3 regions of the Paenibacillus rhizoryzae genome follow, and region 1 is predicted to be linked to each of the others. Evidence: riboswitches for the same ligand, from Rfam matches in the RefSeq annotation. Region 1 holds a riboswitch; each other region holds the start of a gene.
The links. A riboswitch is a leader RNA that binds a small molecule or an ion and turns the genes downstream of it on or off. The one in region 1 is predicted to bind cyclic di-GMP.
Positions count from the first base shown of each region.

Region 2: linked by a shared signal. The riboswitch ahead of AC6ESO_RS14335 (putative bifunctional diguanylate cyclase/phosphodiesterase) and the one ahead of AC6ESO_RS16725 (right-handed parallel beta-helix repeat-containing protein) in region 1 are both predicted to bind cyclic di-GMP.
Region 3: linked by a shared signal. The riboswitch ahead of AC6ESO_RS14845 (methyl-accepting chemotaxis protein) and the one ahead of AC6ESO_RS16725 (right-handed parallel beta-helix repeat-containing protein) in region 1 are both predicted to bind cyclic di-GMP.

Region 1 covers NZ_JCAALT010000005.1:258,867-265,641, forward strand. Annotated here, with positions in the region: gene AC6ESO_RS16720 (NAD-dependent epimerase/dehydratase family protein) at 124-2,301, opposite strand; gene AC6ESO_RS16725 (right-handed parallel beta-helix repeat-containing protein) at 2,543-5,140, opposite strand; cyclic di-GMP riboswitch class I at 5,216-5,308, opposite strand; gene AC6ESO_RS16730 (ABC transporter substrate-binding protein) at 5,518-6,775, opposite strand, start outside.
Region 2 covers NZ_JCAALT010000004.1:399,682-406,456, forward strand. Annotated here, with positions in the region: gene AC6ESO_RS14325 (helix-turn-helix domain-containing protein) at 1-2,141, opposite strand, end outside; gene AC6ESO_RS14330 (GntR family transcriptional regulator) at 2,160-3,308, opposite strand; cyclic di-GMP riboswitch class I at 3,571-3,671, shown strand; gene AC6ESO_RS14335 (putative bifunctional diguanylate cyclase/phosphodiesterase) at 3,798-6,011, shown strand; gene AC6ESO_RS14340 (hypothetical protein) at 6,070-6,387, opposite strand; gene AC6ESO_RS14345 (hypothetical protein) at 6,384-6,704, opposite strand; gene AC6ESO_RS14350 (alpha-helical endospore appendage domain-containing protein) at 6,701-6,775, opposite strand, start outside.
Region 3 covers NZ_JCAALT010000004.1:525,535-532,309, reverse strand. Annotated here, with positions in the region: gene AC6ESO_RS14855 (acyl-CoA thioesterase) at 1-60, shown strand, start outside; gene fumC (class II fumarate hydratase) at 230-1,609, shown strand; cyclic di-GMP riboswitch class I at 1,718-1,807, shown strand; gene AC6ESO_RS14845 (methyl-accepting chemotaxis protein) at 1,880-3,418, shown strand; gene AC6ESO_RS14840 (aldolase catalytic domain-containing protein) at 3,525-4,490, shown strand; gene AC6ESO_RS14835 (helix-turn-helix domain-containing protein) at 4,548-5,438, opposite strand; gene AC6ESO_RS14830 (phytanoyl-CoA dioxygenase family protein) at 5,580-6,368, shown strand; gene AC6ESO_RS14825 (hypothetical protein) at 6,469-6,775, shown strand, end outside.

The DNA.
Region 1 (6,775 bases):
AACCACCCTACTACAGGCAGTGCACTCACGATGAACCATCTAAGAAGCCATTCCTGTATCGTGCACGAATAAATAATCCGAATCGCAATTGCTGAAAGGATGACATAGAGTACAAAGATCAGTTCAAGCATAAACAACGTCCTCTTCTACCAAAGTCAAAGCGATATTCTTATCTGCAAACCGCTTAAACACGTTTTCGACATCACTAAGTGCTGTATTTGACATTAGAATCCAAACTTCGCCATTACGTCCAATACCGATATAATCAGTCTCTCTTAGCAGCTTTGATATTTCCGACGACTTGTCCACATTCTCTCCACGGTATGAGAGAAGCAGGTAGTTGATCCGATGTTTTTCTTTGGCAAGCTTCTTGCTTTCTAGAATTGAAGCGAATACTTCTTTATTCAACACCGTGGTACCTTCCACATAACGACTGCTCTCAGTCGCTTCCACATAAGAGAAGGCACGTGATAAAGCCGATGACACGAGTTCTACGGTAACCTTAAACAAATTCTGATGATACAACGAAAACTTCTCGAACTGAACGCCGTCGATGCAAATGACAGCCACCGTTTCTCCACCGTTCTGTATTGGCGCAGACATGAGTGGAATTCCATCATATAGTTCCTTGTTAATATGAATCGCACCTTCAGCAAACATCTTTTTAAGATAGTCGAAATCCTCAACCTTTATCGATTTCGTTAATCTTGTTTCACCGCCGATCGAATGTGCGACGAGCCTCAAATAGTTACGATAATTGTTAACCGTATAGATTGAAACGGCATCTGTTCCCATAATTGACTCAATGACGCTAACTGTGGAATTAAATATTTCCTCCGGCTCCAGGCTATCCAATTCTTTCGTGATCGAATAGATTTTTCCGAAACTATCGCCGCTATTCTGAATTCTCTGTTGAAGTTCGTCCTTAACTTCTCTGACTTCCGTGTATACCCCGTTCAAAAACTCGTACTTATCTGAGATCTCCTCGATCTTATGTACTTGGGACGAAATGACCCCGTTCTTCCTTTCAATGGCATAACCGACTACAAGTCCGATGAACAAATAAACAGCAGATTGAAAGAAAAAGTCCGTATCGTAAAGCAATGAAATAAGTTCCCGGCCATCTATTAGTTTCTGATAGAGCAAGAGACCAATCGATAGCGCAGAGGCGGTAATGGACTGCCGGTTGCCATACATAATGCCAATAATCGTGATATAGAATACCTTCATATCAATAAAATTGTAAGTCTGATCAAAATTGCTTAACCCTAACCAAGCGATCAAGGCAAAAGCAAGCAAATTTTCAGCATATGGTTTTAGCTTTTTAGCCATGTTGTGATTTGCTGCAGACTCCGTCTTTTTGACCTCTGCCTCAATTGGTTTTTTTGAACGATTCTCTAAAAACCATTTGTAGGTTTTGCTAATTCCCTCTTGAAAACGATAAAGCGGAGCCCAATCCAGGTCGTTGTTTACCCTAGCATTATCAAGTGCCGAATGTTTAATATCGCCTGGTCGGTCCCCGATATATGCCGCGGTAGTCCCTTCGTGCAAGCTCTCTATATGACCTGCGAGTTCATTAACAGAGCATTGTGTGTTCGTGGATAGATTATACACACCTTGAAGTGCTGAATACGAAGCCCGATATATGGCATCTGCCACGTCTTCAACATAAATAAAATCACGCGTTTGTTCTCCATCGCCATTAATCGTTAATGTTTTACCCGCCAGTGCGTTCTCCATGAAAATGGAAATAACGCCGCCTTCTCCGATATGAGCCTGACGTGGTCCATATACGTTAGAAAACCGAAACACAACGGTTTCCAGTCCATAAAGCTGACTCCATTTCAAGCAATATTCTTCACCTACGTGTTTACTGATTCCATAGGGAGAAATCGGATCACATTTGGCGTTTTCCTTTATCGGCAGATCATCATTCATTCCGTACACCGCTGCGGAAGATGCGAATACAAATTTATTCACGTCGTACTTATTTGCCAGAGACAACATATTAACAAGACCCAAAACATTGGACTGAGTATCCAATCTTGGATTGTTAATAGATTCGGTAACGTTAATTTGAGCAGCAAGATGCACGACCGCATCGAATTGGTTCGAACGGAATATTTCTTCGCATTTCTTATCTTCTACCGACAACCGATAGCCCTTATGTTTGAAATTCACATTCTGGACGGTGCCAGTAGTCAGGTTGTCTATGATGTAAACCTCATAGCCTTCCTTATAAAAGCGATCCGCGACATGAGATCCTATGAAACCGTAACCACCAGTTATCAAAACCTTCATATTTACCACCTCATCCAATCCTTAGTCGAATTATATTAAGTTTTGTCAAGTTTCGGTGAACCGATTACTAATATTAGCACACATAGTAAAGATATACTATATTCCCAAACACGAAAACGGGACTATGGAACTATAAATATAAATAAAATCTTCACAAAATAAAAAGATGACATAAACTCCAAGGAATGGAGTTTATGTCATCTTTTGAGTATTTAAATATTCCTGCTTGTTCACCTACAGTTTACAGTAAAGTGTACGTCGGAGCCTTGCCCTCTCTCAAGATCTGATCGGAAGTACTGTCGCTTCTCATAAATACGATACTGATTGTATTTCCCTTAGAAATTCCCAGATCACTTAGTTGAATGCGAGCTTCGATCACGGTTGCCGTGACCACATAGTTCGGCGTTCCTTTATAATCAGTCATCTTCGACCATGCCCAGTCCGTTCCCGAACCGCTGTACCGATACAAAGTTCCATTTTCAATCATGTAATCTGCTCCAACGATACTGTTATTCTTCAATTGATACCCTGTATCGCTGCGAATGTCGCTGTTAATATAGAACTGGCCTTTTGATGTAAGCTGCTCACCTTGTACAAGCAAGTACAAACTCGAATCCTGGTTATACAATTTTAACGATTTGGCCATCAGTGCCCCAGTCCCTGCAATCGCAATCCCATTCCAATCATCGGCCTTCCCATCCATTAAGATATTAACGGCAGGAGCTGGGGTTGGTTCCGGGGTTGGTTCCGGGGTTGGTTCCGGGGTTGGTTCCGGTGTTGGTGTTGGTGTTGGTGTTGATGTTGAATCAAAAGTCAGTGCAGCAGCCTCCAGAAGACTACCTGTAGCCGGTAGTTTGACAGTCTTCGAATCGTTCCATACGTATCCGATTTTGAGTGTCGAATCTTTGGCCACACCCAGATCGGCGAAAGGTATTTCGATCACAAGGAGGTTGCTCGATACAACAAATCGAGGAGTTCCCTTATACTGCTGTACTTTAGTCCAGGACCAATTGGTTCCCGACTTCTCTGCGTAACGATATAACGTACCGTTCTCCAATAAAAATTCCGCTCCGCTGTCCGTCCAATAAGGAGCCGCGAAACCAGTACTCTTGTTACTATCGGTATTAATGAAAATTTGACTTTTGCTATCAAGGCTCGTTCCACTGATCGAAATATTCAATCCTGTTTTTCCTTTAAATGCCTTAAGCTGCTTAGCATTCCCCGTCCCTGCTGCTAGTACGGGAACTTTGTTCCAGTCGATGCTTTCCTCAATTACAGTCGGTTTATCCGGTACGATCGGGACAAATTCTGTCGCCCCAATATCAATAGTTTGTCCTTGAATTCTAGCCATACCATTCCAATCGACAGGGCTGCTAGGCAGGTATTGTTGAGAACCCTTGTCGATCCCCAAGGAACCCGCTGTCAACTTGATATCCAGGTTTGCTTTGTCCATAAATAGAGGATCAGTGAAGGAGGAATCGGTATCGTTACCTGTTGCCGTCTTATAGGTGCTCCAAGAAGTATAAGTGATTCCATCCCATTTCCACTGCGTTGTGGCAGCCCCATTCGGATTATAATACAGGTTGAAATTCACTATATTCCCCGAGCCCGTTTTATTAACTTTATTAATAGATATCTTCTGCGAGTTGTTGTAGATAATATTATTGGCTATGACGTTATTCGTATTATTGCTTTGTAAAGTAATCTCGCCATAACCTTGCTTTAGCGTATCATTCTCAACGAACGTATTGTTGTATATCTTATTTAGAGTTGCTCCGCCATTCGAGGAACTTGCCCCTCCCAACAACAATCCTGCGCCATAATTATGGTGAATGAAGTTATTCTGCACTGTAATATTGGTGGTTGCTTTTCCTAGCTTCTCACTGGCTAATTCAATGCCGAAATCATTGCCGTATATAACATTGCGTTCGATCGTGATGTTCATCGCGCCATCAGCGTATATGCCTCCCGCAGCGTGAACGTTCGAGCCGTAAGCTATGTTAGTGGAAGAATCGATACCGTAAACCGTATTTCCCGCTACCATGCCATTACGCACTTGATCCATGCAGTTTGAACATGCATTATAAAACCCGGCTAATTCAATGCCAATATTGTTATTATTATAAACCTTATTGTTTGTTATCGAGAATCCGTCGATATTGCCGCTTAACGTCAGCGACTCGCTCCAGCCTGTAACGAGATTATGAATCTCATTATTTTGAATGAGGAGACCGGTAAGTGGAGTCGATGTGTTTCCTAATACATGTATGCCATGGGCGTTCCCCGAAGTTGAAGTGTTCTTGATATCATGAACATTATTGTTTAGTAACTGAATGTTGCTTCCGCCATTCTTGATTCGTATTCCAGCAGGGTCTAGTGAATTGGTTGATACGGATAGATTTCGAATTTCAAATCCGTTGATCCTCACATAGTTAGCATTCGACAGCAACCATAGTGCTTGATTTCCTGCGGACGCAATCAAACCCGAACCATCTATGATAGGCGTTTCATTCGTATAATTCTGAAAAGTAACATACCCCGTAGAATTGCCGGACACATTAACAGACACAAACTCGGAATATACGCCCCCTCTAACGAATACCGTATCTCCCGGAAGTACTGAGTTTGCTGCTTTCTGAATCGTCCTCCAAGGCGCGTCTAAAGTACCCGGATTACTGTCGTTCCCTGTCGTAGCCACGTAAAACGTTCGCGCATCGGCATAAACTTTCGTTGCGAATCCAAAATTAAACAACAAGCTAACAATAAGAAGGGTGATCAGACTGTAGAATGGAAGATGATTCACTTTGTGGCCTTGTATTCTTCTTTTGACAGCCATCATTGGACAGTACTCCCTCTCTGACCGAAAAAAAAAGACACCCTAAGTTCGGTATCTGTAAAAGCACGATATCGTAACTTCGGTAACTGGCTGGCTTTTTTGCAGCATGCTGCAAACGAAGCCCCTATAGCTTTGCGTCACTTGGTTTCCCAAGTTATGCCTTTTCGGTTGTATTTTCTTCAATATACGACTAAATCCGACCCTTGTCCATAGACTAAAGAGCAATAAACCTATTGAAATCAAAAAACATGAGTAAATACGACTGAATTCTATCAAATACAGCAAGAAATCTTCGCTAGTACAATAGAAGCCACTTCCATTGTACTAGAGAAGATTTCCTATTTTCTATTCACCAGATCAGTGGAATGCTGTGTTACGTGTTACTCATTCAAATAAATCGTTGCCCGGTTCTGCAGCTGCTTCGCCGCTTCCTCAGCCGACTTGCGGCCCTCGAAAAATGCCGTCGCTTCTTCCTTCACCATAGTCATAACGGCGTTATCTTCGCCGCTGTAACGTTTGATGCGCGGGATCATATCCACGATCTTCTTGATGTCCGCATCCGTCATTGTAGGAGGCGTAACTTCCCCTTCAGGACTGGACATCTTCATGTTGCCGCTCGTCAACATCTTCATCGATTCCTCGACCTGCTTTGCCGTCATATCCTTGCGCACCGAGAAGCCAAACATGCCCGGCGTCCCCTGCATCTCCGCAGAGAGCAAATATTTCATGAATTCCCAAGCTTCCTTCTTCGCGCCGGACTTCGCATTCAGGGCAAGCATAAGATCGCTATCAAACGTCATGCCCTTCGCTTCACCGCCGGATGGGGTTTGGAAAACCTCGCCGCCTCCATCGCCCTGGAACATCATCTGCGGGAGCATCACCAGTTCCATCGGCATCATTAGATTCATATGACCAAACGATTGCTGACCGGGGCCAACCATTTGATCGTTGATCAATCCATCGTCGTACAAGCTCTTCAGGTTCTCCAGCATCGCCGCAAAATCGCCCGAATCAAACGATGCTTTCTTCCCTGCCGTATCCACATAATGCTCATAGCTCGACTCGACCATCAGCTTCAGCAGCTGTTCCTTCGTCATGCCTGTCAAAGCGTAACGATCCGGCTTGCCATCACCGTCCTCGTCCTTCGCGATCTTGTGAGAAATGTCCGTAAAATCCGCCCATGTCCATTTGCTGTCGTCGACTTTAACGCCTGCTTGCGTAAGATCCGCATGACTGCCGAGCATAATATCCAGCGAGAATTTCACCGGCATAGCCGCCTGTTTTCCTTCGCTAGTAGTCACCGCATCCATAATGCCCTCGTAGTAATCCTGAATGTTAAACGTTTTGTCGTCCTTCATCAGCGATCGAAGATCGGTCAGCAGACCTTTCTCCGCGTATTTGTTGAACGGTAAATCCTGCACCGAAATAATGTCGGCGCCTTTGCCTGACATCAGCTCCGTATTGACGGTGCTTACGAATTTCTCTACATCCGCCGGGTTCTCCTCCCCGCCTATTACTTTCGTGACCATTTTACCCATCTCCGGCGTTGCAATGGCAGCATGAATCTGAATATCGATATCCGGATGCGATTTCTCGAACTGCTTCTCCGCCGTTTCCAGAAACCGGTCATTCTTCAGG
Region 2 (6,775 bases), on a different contig from region 1:
TTGGATATCTTGCTCAGTTTATAGGCTGAGAGCCGCATCATGCCCGATATATCGGTCGCCGACAGCGAGGAGTCAAAATAATTCGAATCGATAAAAGCCTTAATCGTATCCGCCGCGACTTGATTCCCTTCCTCGGCAGCCGATTTTCGCTCACTCGTAATCGTCTGAACCGCTTCAAGCAGCTGTTCCTCGAACTGCTCCGCCGTCTCCTCTTCATACAACTCCCTGTTCAGCAGCTTCGCATGAATATGAATAGGCTCCTTGAGCGTCCGGTTCATTTCGTATACAGCCTTCTTCAAATGATGCACAACCTGCATGCTGACGAGCATAATGTCGCTGTACTCCAGCTTGCGGATATACCGGAACAGCTCGCGGAACTTCTCTTCCGTTCGAACAGGATCGCCTTTCTTAACAACCTCGATGAACTTGCCCGTAAGCTCCATCACCTGCTCCATATCAATACTGCCCGTCTGCTCATCGATTTCCGCTTGCGTAATGACCGCCATATGTCCTCGCACGTAACGATAAGAGCTGTTCGTGAAGGTGTGGCTATATGCCGCCGCGATAGCTTGATAGTCCTCGATCGGCTCGCTGATAGCGACAGAGAACGAGATTTTGTAATGCTCTTTAATGTAGTGCTGCGCTTCCATGAGCAGCTCCTTAACCGCGTCTGCCTGCGAGGCCGAATCGATATTGAGAAGAATCGTGAACGAATCATCCTTCATGTCCACCGTTTGATGCGCGAATGAACGGCTTATTACTTCCGTCGTGATGTTGGCAATCGCGAAGCGCAGCAGCTCCCGTTCGACCAAGCTCTTCGTCATAAACAGCTTATAGTTGTCGATGCGCAGCACGCAGATGAGAAACGGCTTCTCCTGCGACATTGCAGGATGGAGGGAATGGAGCGCCTCACCGAAAGCCGGACTGCTCATACTGAAGCTGTCGACGAGCAATCGCTTGAGAAAATAGAGCTTCATAATGCCGGTGTTGTTGTTTTTCTCCAGATGATACTCATACAGCTGCTCTCTCGATTTCTGGTACACCTCGGTTAAATAAGAGAATTCATCCTTCGCCCCCGGGGTCACGGAGCCTCCGCGCGAGGTCTGTTCCATCAGCCTTCTGACCGGCTTGTAGATCCCTCTTGAAACAGACAAGGTCAACAGCAGCGCTCCGGCAAAGATCGCCATTGTAATGAGCAGAATCGTATCCAGCAGCTGCTTCAGGTTCGCATATGCCTCTTTGTACGGCTTTGCATCCAGCAGTGTCCATCCCGTCTTCTCGAGCCGGATATACGAGATGATATATTTCTCGCCGCCGATGCTCTGGTTGAAGAAACCAGACGGCTGCGCAGACTGTGCTTCCGAGCTGCCCGCCTTGTCTACGTAAGCTTGCCTGATCGTATTCGCGAATGTTGACGTTTGTACCGGATTCGCCGGATCCGTCTCAATCAGTCCATTGCCGCTGTCCAGGATGTAGAGCTCACTTCTCGCACCTGCTTCAATCCGGTTAATCGCACGAATATTATCGACAAGCCAGTCCAGCTTAATGTTAAGAATAATGGCGCCATCCATGCGGTTATCCCGATCCGTCGTCTCATACATGATATAGCTTAATACCGTATTCGCAGCACCGCCTGCGCCTTGGTCTGCGGCTTCCGCGCTGCGGCGCACGATTGCGCGAAGGACCGGAATGCTCGTGTAGCTTTGCAGCACCTTATCGAGCTCCGCGTCTTTATGATATAAATCGCCGTATGTCGAGTAATACAATTTCTTATGATTGTTATAAATGTAGATAGATTGGATAAACGGATTGTTCGCCACAATCGTCGCGTTTAGTTTATTGATGACATTCAAATGCTCGTACGTTTCCTCATCGTTCAAATACATGAGCGCCTTCACGTCATTGCTGCCATACGTGGAGAGCGTGATGTTGCGAATCATCGTATCGAGATAATCGATATTGTATTTCATCTGCGAGAGCACCTTCTGACTGTTCTCGTATTCGCTCTTGAACACCTTCTTCTCCACATTCACATAAACAAGCGTGGAGAACGATACGACGATTAGCAGAGTAATACTGGTAATCCATAAGAATATGCGCAGCAAATATTTCTTCTCTTGAAACAGACGAATGAGGCTCATAAGCAAGTACCACCCTTGTTATTCAATCTTTGCTTCCCAAACCGAGCTGCCGTAATGAATGTCCGCTTTGCAAATATGTCCGGCAACCGCGATCGGCTGCTTGCCTTCTGACGCATGCAATAATTGAAGGGCAGCACTTCGTCCCATATCATAGAAAGGCTGGTTTGCACCCGTAATATCCAATCGAAGCCTCCCATTCAACCCTTGCGCATCATAAGAAACAAGAGAAATGTCTTCCGGGACACGTTTGCTGAGACGCTTAAGTGCGACAAGTACAGCCTCGGCAATCTGATCATTCGCTGCAAAAACAGCCGTATATCGCATCGTACCCAGCACTTCCTCAAGCCGAGAAACAAAGAATTCGAACTCACTCTCGAAATTCTCAAACCGGGTCGGGATGCACAAGTCGTAGTCAGACCCGAACGGAATACCCGCCTCAATAAAGGCTTGTCTCATGCCAAGCAGCCGTTCATAGAACGTGCTGAGATCCGAATTGCGTACGAAAGCAATCCGCCGATGTCCCTTGGCAAGCAGCAATTTCGTGAGCGAATAGGCTCCCGAAGCATTGTCACTTGTCACAAAGGGAATATCGATATCCCAAACGCGCCTATCCAGGAATAAGACCGGGATGCCGCTTGCTGCCAACCTCTCATAGAGCTGCCGACTGCGAGGCCCATCCTGACCATCGTGGATCGGACTAAGAATGATTCCATCCACTTGTCTTGCAATCGCGCTCGTCACGAAAGCCTCCAGCTTATCGAGGCTTCGGTTATCGCTGCTGCTCATCAGTTGAAAGCCCTTCGGCTGCAGCACATCTTCGATCCCACGCAGGGCGGCTCCCCAGAGCGGATTATCGATGCCGATAACCGAAGCGGCGATTAGTCCGCTCCCGCCTCCGCTTATGTTCCCACCGCGGCTATTCCTCTGGGATACGGAACTCAGCCCGCCATCTGCGAGATAAGTACCCCGGCGGTTGTCCCGCGTGAGCAGACCTTCCCCGCACAGTTCCTTAATAGCCTTTTCTATCGTATTTACGCTGGATTGATAGGACTCCGCCAAAGTGCGGCTCGATGGCAGGCGCGAAGCGCCTTGCCACTCCCCTACATGTATGCGCTTTCGAATATCTTCCTTAATACGGTGATACGGGTACGTAGACAGCCTATTCACCTTCATCTCTACTAGATTAGCTTGACTATATGATATGTGTATCATCTGTGTCAATCGAGAGTGTATATTTAATCGGAACTATGCATATAGTCCTATCAATATATATCTTTAGTCCTTATTCCTAGCAGTGACAGTCGTCATTCACGTCTATAAATACCAACTCTATCCTTTTAAATAGGTTCCAGAGACCCATTCACGACACTGAGATATTATGGAAAATAGAAATAGAACTATATTCCTACATTTTTCGCCAAATTGAATCTATTCTCATAGGCAAACCCTTCGAAAGCAGGGGACGCAAAGTCATTGGATCTAAGTCTTTTCTCCTAATTAGAGATTAGATACGACTGCCAGACTGCCGAAGTTAATCTGCTGGCCTTGGTTCCTCCAAGCGTGAAGATGCGTATCGGTCTATTGCCGCCATCTTACACTCCGAGGGCCTGAGGCTTTTTTGCATACCCATATCGACGTAGAAAGGATGTGATCAGCTTGGCAACCCCATACGAGAAGTTCAGTTCGAAGCTTCTGACCTTTACCTTGATGTTTCTGATCCTTACCTCGCTCCCTATTTATGTAACCGTTCTCTCGCTTGAGCTGATTACCTTTCAGGTCTTTATTCGATTCGTCTCGTCCGTGATCCCGCTTGGCCTTGTGCTCTATTTCGTTTACCGACAAACCTATAAAACGCTTAAAGGGAAATTGATTATTTCAGCCTATTCCTTCCTGCTCTGCTTCATTGTCATGTGGTTTATACCGACGCCGAATTCCGGAAACGTAGTCTTCCTCTTCGCGCTACTCTCCCTCATCTATCTGGACCGCTACGTGACGCTGCTGGCAAGTGGATACGGCACCCTTGTACTCATCATCCATCAATTGTTCAATCCTTATCTGCTCGAAACGGATCTGCTCTACCGAATTGTACAGTTCACGTTGTTTACCATGTGTTGTATCACCTGTGTCAGCGTATGTATCATTGGAGGCAAAATCATTTCGAATGCGCAGCGCAGCGAGAAGAAAGCACTGGATAACGAGAACCGGTACCGGCAAATATTCGAGCTGTCTCCCGAAGCCAATATCGTGCAAATCGACAATAAGATTGTACATATGAATAGATCGGGAATGACGATGCTCGGCGCGAAGCACTTGGATGAATTAATCGGCGTTGATGTATTTGACCTTGCTTTGCCGGAGTATCACGAGCTGATCCGCGCGAAAGCGGCTGACCTCATCGCAGGCAAAACCACCTTGGATTACACCGAGCTCCGTATTTACAAGCTGAATGGTGACGTGATCGAGGTGGAAACAAATTCCATCTCAACTTTATTCAATAATCGCCCAGCCATCCTCTCGAACTTCCGTAATATATCGGAAACGAAGATCGCACGCGAAACCATTAACTATATGGCGTACCACGATCCATTAACCGACTTGCCGAATCGCTATCAATTCATTATGAAGATGGAAGCAGAGCTTCGGAATGCCGCTAACCAGCCAAGCAGCTTCGCGATCTTGTTCCTGGACATGGACCGGTTCAAATCCATTAACGATACATTCGGCCATCCCCTGGGAGATCGACTGCTCAAGAGCTTCGCCAATCGGCTTCGGACTACGCTACAAGAATCCGTGTTCGCGGCCAGATTGGCCGGCGACGAGTTCGTCATCCTGCTGCCGAATAGCGACGCTGGGGCAGTGGGAACGCTGGTTGAGCCACTGCTGGAGCGGCTCTCCGAACCTTTTATTCTCAAAGGGCAAGATATTATTGTTACGACGAGTATCGGGATTGCGATGTATCCGAAAGACGGGCAGGATGCCGATACGCTTCTGATTCACGCGGATGCGGCTATGTATGCGGCTAAGCGGCAGGGGAGAAATAACTACGCTTTCTATAGCAATGAGATGAACGAGGTCAATTTGCGGAAAATGATGCTGGAGCAGGACTTGCGCAAAGCACTGCAGCAAGACGAGCTGCATTTGGTCTATCAAGGCAAGAAAGATTTGCAGAGCAACCGTCTGAGCGGCTTCGAGGCTCTCCTGCGTTGGACGCATCCGAAGTTCGGCATCGTTTCGCCGGCTGAATTTATTCCGCTTGCTGAAGAAACGGGGCTTATTGTTCCGATTGGCGAATGGGTGATAAGGCAGGTCTGTGATCAAATCAATGCTTGGAAGAAAACGGGCTTGTCCCCGCTGCCGGTGTCCGTGAACCTATCGGTTCGTCAATTCAAGCAGGACAACCTCATTGAGATGCTGAAGACGATCCTGCTCTCCACGGGGGTCGAACCGCAGCTCATTGAACTTGAAATTACAGAAAGCGTTGCTTCTTCCAATTTCGAAGCCCCGCTTATTCGCAAACTGCACGAAATGAAGGCACTCGGCGTTCATATCTCTATTGATGACTTTGGAACCGGCTATTCATCACTCAGCTACCTGCGCCTATTTCCGGTGGACACGCTCAAGATGGACAAATGCTTTATTCGCAATATTGATCACAATCGAGATGATTTGGCCATCGTCACTGCGATCATCGGCATGGCTCACAGCCTTAAGCTTCAGGTGCTTGCTGAAGGCGTCGAGCACGAGACACAGCTTGCTCTCTTGAAGGAGCAAGGCTGCGACGGCGCGCAAGGCTATCTGATCGGCTACCCCATTCCCGCACACGAAGTGAAGCTGCTGCTGCTTCCGGCCCTTGTGCCAAGCAATTCGTAGGGGAGTACAAGCCCGTTCCTATGATGGCCCGAACTCCCTCCAAGCTGCTTGATCGTCATTAGGTCTGCTGCTCATAGGCAAGCTGATGGCCATCCTCGAAGCCTTTGGCAAAGCCGAGATTATAGCCTTGATTATAGGCATTGTCGAAAGCCCGGTTATAGCTGTGACTGTTTAACCCCCGCTTCCGTCCACGCTTCTGCTTTCGCATGGAAGATTTGCCGGTGCCTGATTTCGTACGCCTGCGCTTCGTCGTAGAGGTCGCCTGTTTCTTCTGACTGCCTGCTCCTTCTGGCTTACTTGAAGTCTTGTTCGGTGTGACTCGTGGTGAAAGTGGTAACCTACTGCTTTTCTTCCCGCTTATTCCCGCTGCAATCACTTTCCGGTTCCTCCTTTACCTTCCCGTATTGGACGCGAACCAACCTGGACGACTGCATTCAGCCACGGTTCGGCAGAGCGGCTGTCTCTGCATCGTCTTTGGCTTTCACTGCTCTCCATGGCGCTTACCATTGTCGTAAGCGTCAGCTGCATCGCCTCGAGGCGCTTCATGTTGCGCTGTATGGCTTCTGCCAGACCGGATGCACGCTCGGCCTCATCTGCGACGCTGTTCAGAATGCGAGCGACGGCCTGCTGGCTGCGGGAGAGCGACGCTAGCAGCTCAATTCGTACCTCCCGCTCCTTCAAGCTCCAACTCATTGCCGCCGATCTCCCATATCGAACGGTCCGCCCAGCATATTTTCCATGCCGTTCATCGGTCCCGCTCCCAT
Region 3 (6,775 bases), on a different contig from region 1:
ATGGATTCGAACACGCGCAAGAGCCGGGAGCTGCCGCCGGAGCTGCGGAGTCAGTTTTAGCCGGAGATGCTGTATTACAGGATGGCAAATAGGAAATCATGGGAAAGAAGCGATGCATGCTCGTAGATGCATCGCTTCTTTCATAGAAATAGAAGAAACACCATTTCACTTTGGGTATATAGAAAGTAAGCCAATACAATGAAACCATTCGTATAAGGAGGTAGTCGCGATGAGCGATTTTCGCATTGAGAAGGATTCCATGGGGGAGATACAGGTGGAGGCGCACCGGCTGTGGGGAGCGCAAACGGAGCGAAGTCTGCATAATTTCAGAATCGGTACGGAGAAGATGCCGCGCGAGTTAATTACCGCATTTGCTTATCTGAAGAAAGCAGCAGCAACGGTGAATGGAAGCATGGGGAAGATGGATGTGCTTAAAGCGGAAGCTATCGCGGTTGCAGCGGATGAGGTTATTGAAGGCATGTGGCAGGAGGAGTTTCCGCTTGCCGTATGGCAGACGGGGAGCGGCACGCAGTCCAATATGAACGTCAATGAAGTGATCGCAAGGCGCTCGGCGCAGCTGCTGGAGGAGAAAGGTCATGCGGCGGCTGTTCATCCCAACGACGACGTCAACCGCTCGCAGAGCTCTAACGACACTTTTCCCACCGCAATGCATATCGCCGCGCTAATTGCCGTAGAGGACCTTCTCTTGCCGGCCATCGCGCAGCTCAAATCCACCCTAGAACAGAAGAGCGCAAGCTTCATGGATGTGATCAAAATCGGTCGTACCCATCTGCAGGATGCCACACCGCTCACGCTTGGCCAGGAGATCAGCGGCTGGGTCCGGATGCTGGAGAAAGGGGAACGGAACATTAGAGCAAGCCGCGAAGAACTGCGTGAGCTTGCGATCGGCGGTACAGCCGTGGGTACGGGACTGAACGCCCCGCCGGGCTTTAGCGAGAAGGTATCGGCGGAGATCAGCCGACTCACAGACAAGCACTTCATAAGTGCGCCGAACAAATTTCACGCACTGACGAGCCATGACGAGATCGTCTTCGTGCATGGCGCAATTAAAGCGCTCGCCGCGGATTTAATGAAGATCGCCAACGACGTTCGCTGGCTCGCGAGCGGCCCGCGCTGCGGAATTGGCGAGATTCGGATCCCGGAGAATGAGCCGGGCAGCTCCATCATGCCGGGGAAGGTCAATCCGACGCAATGTGAAGCGCTGACCATGGTCGTCTGTCAGATCATGGGCAATGACGCGGCGATCGGCTTCGCGGCCAGCCAAGGAAACTTCGAGCTGAATGTGTTCAAGCCTGTCATCATTCACAACTTCCTGCAGTCGACCCGAATTCTCAGCGATGCGATCCGCTCCTTCGATGAGCATTGCGCGGTTGGCATTGAGCCGAATCGGGAAGCCATTGCCCGGCATCTCAACGAGTCGCTGATGCTCGTTACGGCGCTTAATCCTCATATCGGTTATGAGAATGCGGCGGCCATTGCGAAGGCTGCTCATAAGGAAGGCCTGACGCTGCGCGAGGCTGCGATCCGAAGCGGGCTAATTACAGCTGCCAAGTTCGACGAAGTAGTGAGAGCAGAAGAGATGATCTGACAAATTCGACAAAACTTTACAAATTACGCTATGTACAAATAGGGATTTTCTCTCCTATAATTAACCATGTTAACCTAATAATCACTATAAAGATCCAACTACTTATTCATATGACAAAGGCAAACCAATGGAAATGTTGGGACGCAAAGCCTAGGCCTAAAGTATCGATACAGATGCCATGGTGGACAGGTTACCGAGTGAAAAGGAGTCCATCCTTACACGGGTGGACTCTTTTTATATGTATAAAATATTGGGAGGTAGGCTCTTTGTATGCTTAGGGAGAAAAACCGTGTCATGCTTTTCATTTCTACAATTATTGTGCTTTTATCGTTTCTAGTACACGCATTCGATTGGCTCGGTTTGGCCATGCAGCATGATCATCACCACCCGGATATGAACGGCTCTATGCTTCATTCCTTCCTTAATCAAACCTTCTTCGCTTTACCGATTATTTGCTTACTGCTTGCCGGATTATGCATGCGTTTACAAAAGGAGCAGCAGACCGTACCGCTTCTCATGACGCTGTCGCTCACTTTCAGCAGCATTTCCATCATCGCAGGCGGAAACGGCATGGTGGAATACCACTTCTCCATCTTTATGGTACTCGCCATTATTTTGTACTACGACCTCATCGCAATGCTTCTCGTTAGCACCGTCATCTTCGCACTTCAGCACGTACTCGGCTTCCTGCTTTTCTCTGAACTCGTCTACGGAACCAGTGATTACTCGCTGGCAATGGTCTCCATTCACATCGTGTTTGTTATCTTGTTTATCGGCGCTGTTACCTATCAAATCGTGACTCGCAGAGCGTTCATCCACGCACTGGAATCGGCTCAACAACAGAAAATTCAAGCAGCCGTCAAACAAATTATCGAGAACGTAACAGAAACCTCGGACCAGGTACTCATGAACTCTAAGGAGCTTAGCTGCAACGCGGCCACGCTCAATCTATTGGCAGGCGATATCGTGCAAACGATGCAGCTGGTGGATGCTACGGCGAATTTGCAGGAGAATGGCGCGCGAACAGGCAAGAAGGTGATCGGAGAGATGCTCCGCGACATTCATACCATTGCCGAAACGTCGGCTACGGTTTCTAATTTCTCGAATGAGGTGGCGACAGAGGCTGATAATGGGAATGAAGCCATTCAGAAGGCCGTCAGGCAGATGACAGCGATGAGCAATACCGTTCAAGAGTCCGCAACCAAAGTAAAGCTGCTCGGTCAGCGTTCGCAAGAAATAGATGATATTACAAGCTTGATTACAGACATCGCTTCCCAAACCAGCCTGCTGGCGCTGAATGCGGCAATCGAAGCGGCGCGGGCGGGCGAGCATGGCCGCGGGTTTACTGTCGTATCGAATGAGGTACGCAAGCTGTCTGAGCAAACGACGGCATCGGCCATGCGGATTGCGGAACTCGTCCAAGATATTCAAGCCAATAACCGCGCGTCGATTCTATCCATGGATCAAGTGATTACGGAGGTTTCGTCAAGCAATCAGGCGGTATGTGATGCGGGAGCTGCCTTCGAACGCATTATGCGATCGATTAAAACGGTCGCAGAGCAAATTCATTATATTTCCGGGGCCTCCCAGCAGATGTCGGCAAGCACGCAGCAATTTAACATCAATATCGAGGAAATCTCCCGCATGTCCGCCGAATTAACGGGCAGTGTGAAGACGGTCACAGGCAGCTCCAATGAGCAGCATCAGCTTATTTCCAGATCGTCGGAGCTTGCGGCAATGCTGGAGAAATTAAGCGATAAACTGGATCAAATCATGGTCAGCACGAGGAAATCTTTCCGCGCCATATAATCCGAAGAGTAGTGCAATTCTGACAAAAATGACTTTGCGTTCATAGCCAATATCAAGTATTATGAGTAGAAAAGACAAGATCTGGCTAAAAAGGAGACACAATGCTATGAATGCTTCGAAAAAAAGTCATTGTAAAATCGTCGACTGCACGATCCGCGACGGCGGACTCGTCAATAACTGGGATTTCAGCGTTGAGTTCGTTCAGCATCTGTACAACTCGCTGAATGAAGCTGGCGTCGAGTATATGGAAATCGGGTACAAAAACTCGCCAAAGCTGCTGAAAGGCGCTGAAGATGCTGGTCCATGGCGCTTCCTGGACGACGACTTCCTTCGTAAAGTCATCCCGCAGAAGCTGAATACGAAGCTCTCTGCACTTGTCGATATCGGACGGGTAGATGAGAACGATATTCTTCCACGCGAAGAGAGCATGCTCGATTTGATCCGCGTAGCCTGCTACATTCAGGACGTACCGAAGGCGCTGGAGCTGGTTAACGTATTCAACTCCCGCGGCTACGAAACAACACTGAACATTATGGCACTCTCCAATGTTATGGAGAACCAACTGCTTGAAGCTTTTGAATTGATCGAAGCTAGCGTAGTAGACGTCGTATACGTGGTTGACTCTTACGGCAGCTTGGATCCGAATGATTTCAACTACTTGGTCAGCAAGTTCCAGAAGTACCTGCCAAGTAAACGTTTGGGCGTACACACGCACAACAATATGCAGCTTGCTTTCGCCAATACGCTGGTTTCCGTTGAGAAAGGCGTCGAGTTCCTGGATGCTTCCGTATACGGAATGGGCCGCGCCGCAGGCAACTGCCCAACGGAACTGCTTGTCGCACATCTGAAGAACACGAAGTACAATGTGCGTCCGGTGCTGGATATGATCGAGAAGCACATGATTACGCTGCGTGAAAAAGAAGAGTGGGGCTATATTATTCCTTATATGATTACAGGTATGTTGGACGAGCACCCTCGTTCCGCAATGGCACTTCGCAATTCCGATGACAAGGACAAGTCGGTTGATTTCTACGATAAATTGACTACGCCTGAAGTACTGCACAGCAAATAAGTTCTACAAGAATAGACAAGCTCCCGGGCCTTTAGAGGCTCGGGAGCTTGTTTGTTTTTACGAGGATTGCCGCCAATGCTCGGTCCGGTATTCGCTCGGTGTCACGCCGAATTGCCGTTTGAACATCCGATTGAAGAAGCTTAAATCCTCGAAGCCTACTTCAAGGGCAATGGACATGACTTTGCCTGAAGTCGTCTCGAGCAGCTTCTTCGCTTCTTGCAGGCGAATATGGTTGCGGAACTCAATAAAGGTCATGCCGATATGCTGCTTGAATTTGGTGGTGAACGTCGTTTGGCTGAGGTTGCAGAGGGAGCTGAGCTGCTGCAAACTTAGCGGCTGCGCATAATGCCGCCTCGTAAAATCGCAAACATTCCGGATGAGCGCGCCTTCATCATTTGCCGCAGTCATCGGTTTCTTCAGCGAGCGCTCATAGCAGCGGCTTAAATAGATAAACAGCTGCATAATATGCGCTCTTACCATTAGCTCATAGTTGGCTTCACGATGCGTATCTTCATAAACAAGCCGATCGAGGATGGCGAGCGCCTCCATTCGGTCCAGCCTGCCGATATTCATCACGGATTGATCGCGTGTTTTCTCCCTAAGAAAGGGCTCGACGTAGAAGAAATCGATAAATGCCGTGACGCCGGCCATATGCGAGAGCTCTTGCTCGAAATAATAAGGGTCGAAAATAATATTGTTTACGGTAAGGGGCGTGCCCGGCAACCGTTTGTAGCCATGAGGGACATGGCGATGGATGATGAAGATATCTCCTTCGCGAATGAGAAACTGCTGATCTTGAAATAAATGAATGCCCTGGCCTTCCGTCACATAGATAATTTCGACAAAATCATGGGTATGCAGCTCGTAATCCACGGTGACCGGTGCGCGAAATGCCCGAAACGGAAATGAAGGGTTATCCATAAACTGCTGGTTCACATAATGATCCATACGCTGCCCCTCCAAGTGGTCAGAAAGTCCAACCTTCTCGTTAAATTACCCAATCGAGCAGAGTCGATCGTGTAATAAGTTTACTATAGCAGAACCGTCTTAATTGGAGAATGAGGAACAAGAACCTGGGGAGGGAAAGGTATGGATACGGCTTCACACAAGCAAGTGGCATTTGATTTGCAAGTTCATTTGGAGGAGTTTTATCGTAATGGGTTCACTGTAATAAGAAATATGCTGGACGAGGAGCGAGTGGATACGTATCGGGAAGCGTTCGAGCATGAATTTAAGACGACGGAGCCTGACGGCTACGGCGCCAACTTGCGCACGAAAATGTTTGAGCGAAATAATCTGTTTCTGCAGCTGATCGATGAGGAGCGGACAGTGGCATTTGCTGAAGCGGTGCTCGGCAAAAACTGTCATATGTTCTCCAACAACGGACTATACACGACACCCGGTACCGGCATAGATTTCTGGCATGTGGACGAGGATCTATTCTTCCCTATTCCGGAGGAGGCCCAGCTGGACCGGCGCATTCAGATGCCATGCTTTATGTTTACTGCGATGTACTATCTAACCGATGTGACAGAAGACATGGGGCCGACGCAGCTTGTCCCGGGGAGTCACCGGAGCGGCAGGCATCCTGCCTCACCGAAAGAAACGCCAATCTATAACGGTCAAGGACCGGTCTCGATTGTCGCCAAGAAAGGCGATATGCTGATCTTCAACGGTCAGACCTGGCATCGCGGCGCACGCAACGAAAGCAGCCAAATTCGGATGGTTCAGCAGGTGACCTATGGCCGCCGCTGGGTATCGCAGCGGTTCTATCCGTTCATTACCTATACGATGCCGCAGCATGTGATTGAAGCGGCGAAAGATAATCCACGGCTCACTCGTCTGCTCGGATTTCATCCGCGCGGGCCGTATGGATAAATAGGCATATTCTCATTGAATTTTTGGAGGGCATCCATTACAATAGAGTCCACTCATGGAAGTGATTGGCGTTACGAACTGTTGAAGGAGTGGATGCGGCTTGAAGAAATCATTAGCGCTAATCATCGAACAATTGGAATCGCGTCAAACCATGCAAGCCCTGTCTCCGAAAGGGGTATGGGATGCTGCACTCGATCAGGAAATAGCCGCTTTACCTCTAATTTCCGCCGGAACGCCCAAGTCCGCGCTGCCCGCGCTCATCGCGCTCAAGGCCGGATTGCATTTGCTTAACGAAAGCTTGGACGCGTCACATGAACAGTCCCAAGAGATTGAGGATGACCCGACAGGCTGCTATTGGCATGGCATTATGCACCGGATGGAGGGTGATTTCTCCAACGCGAACTACT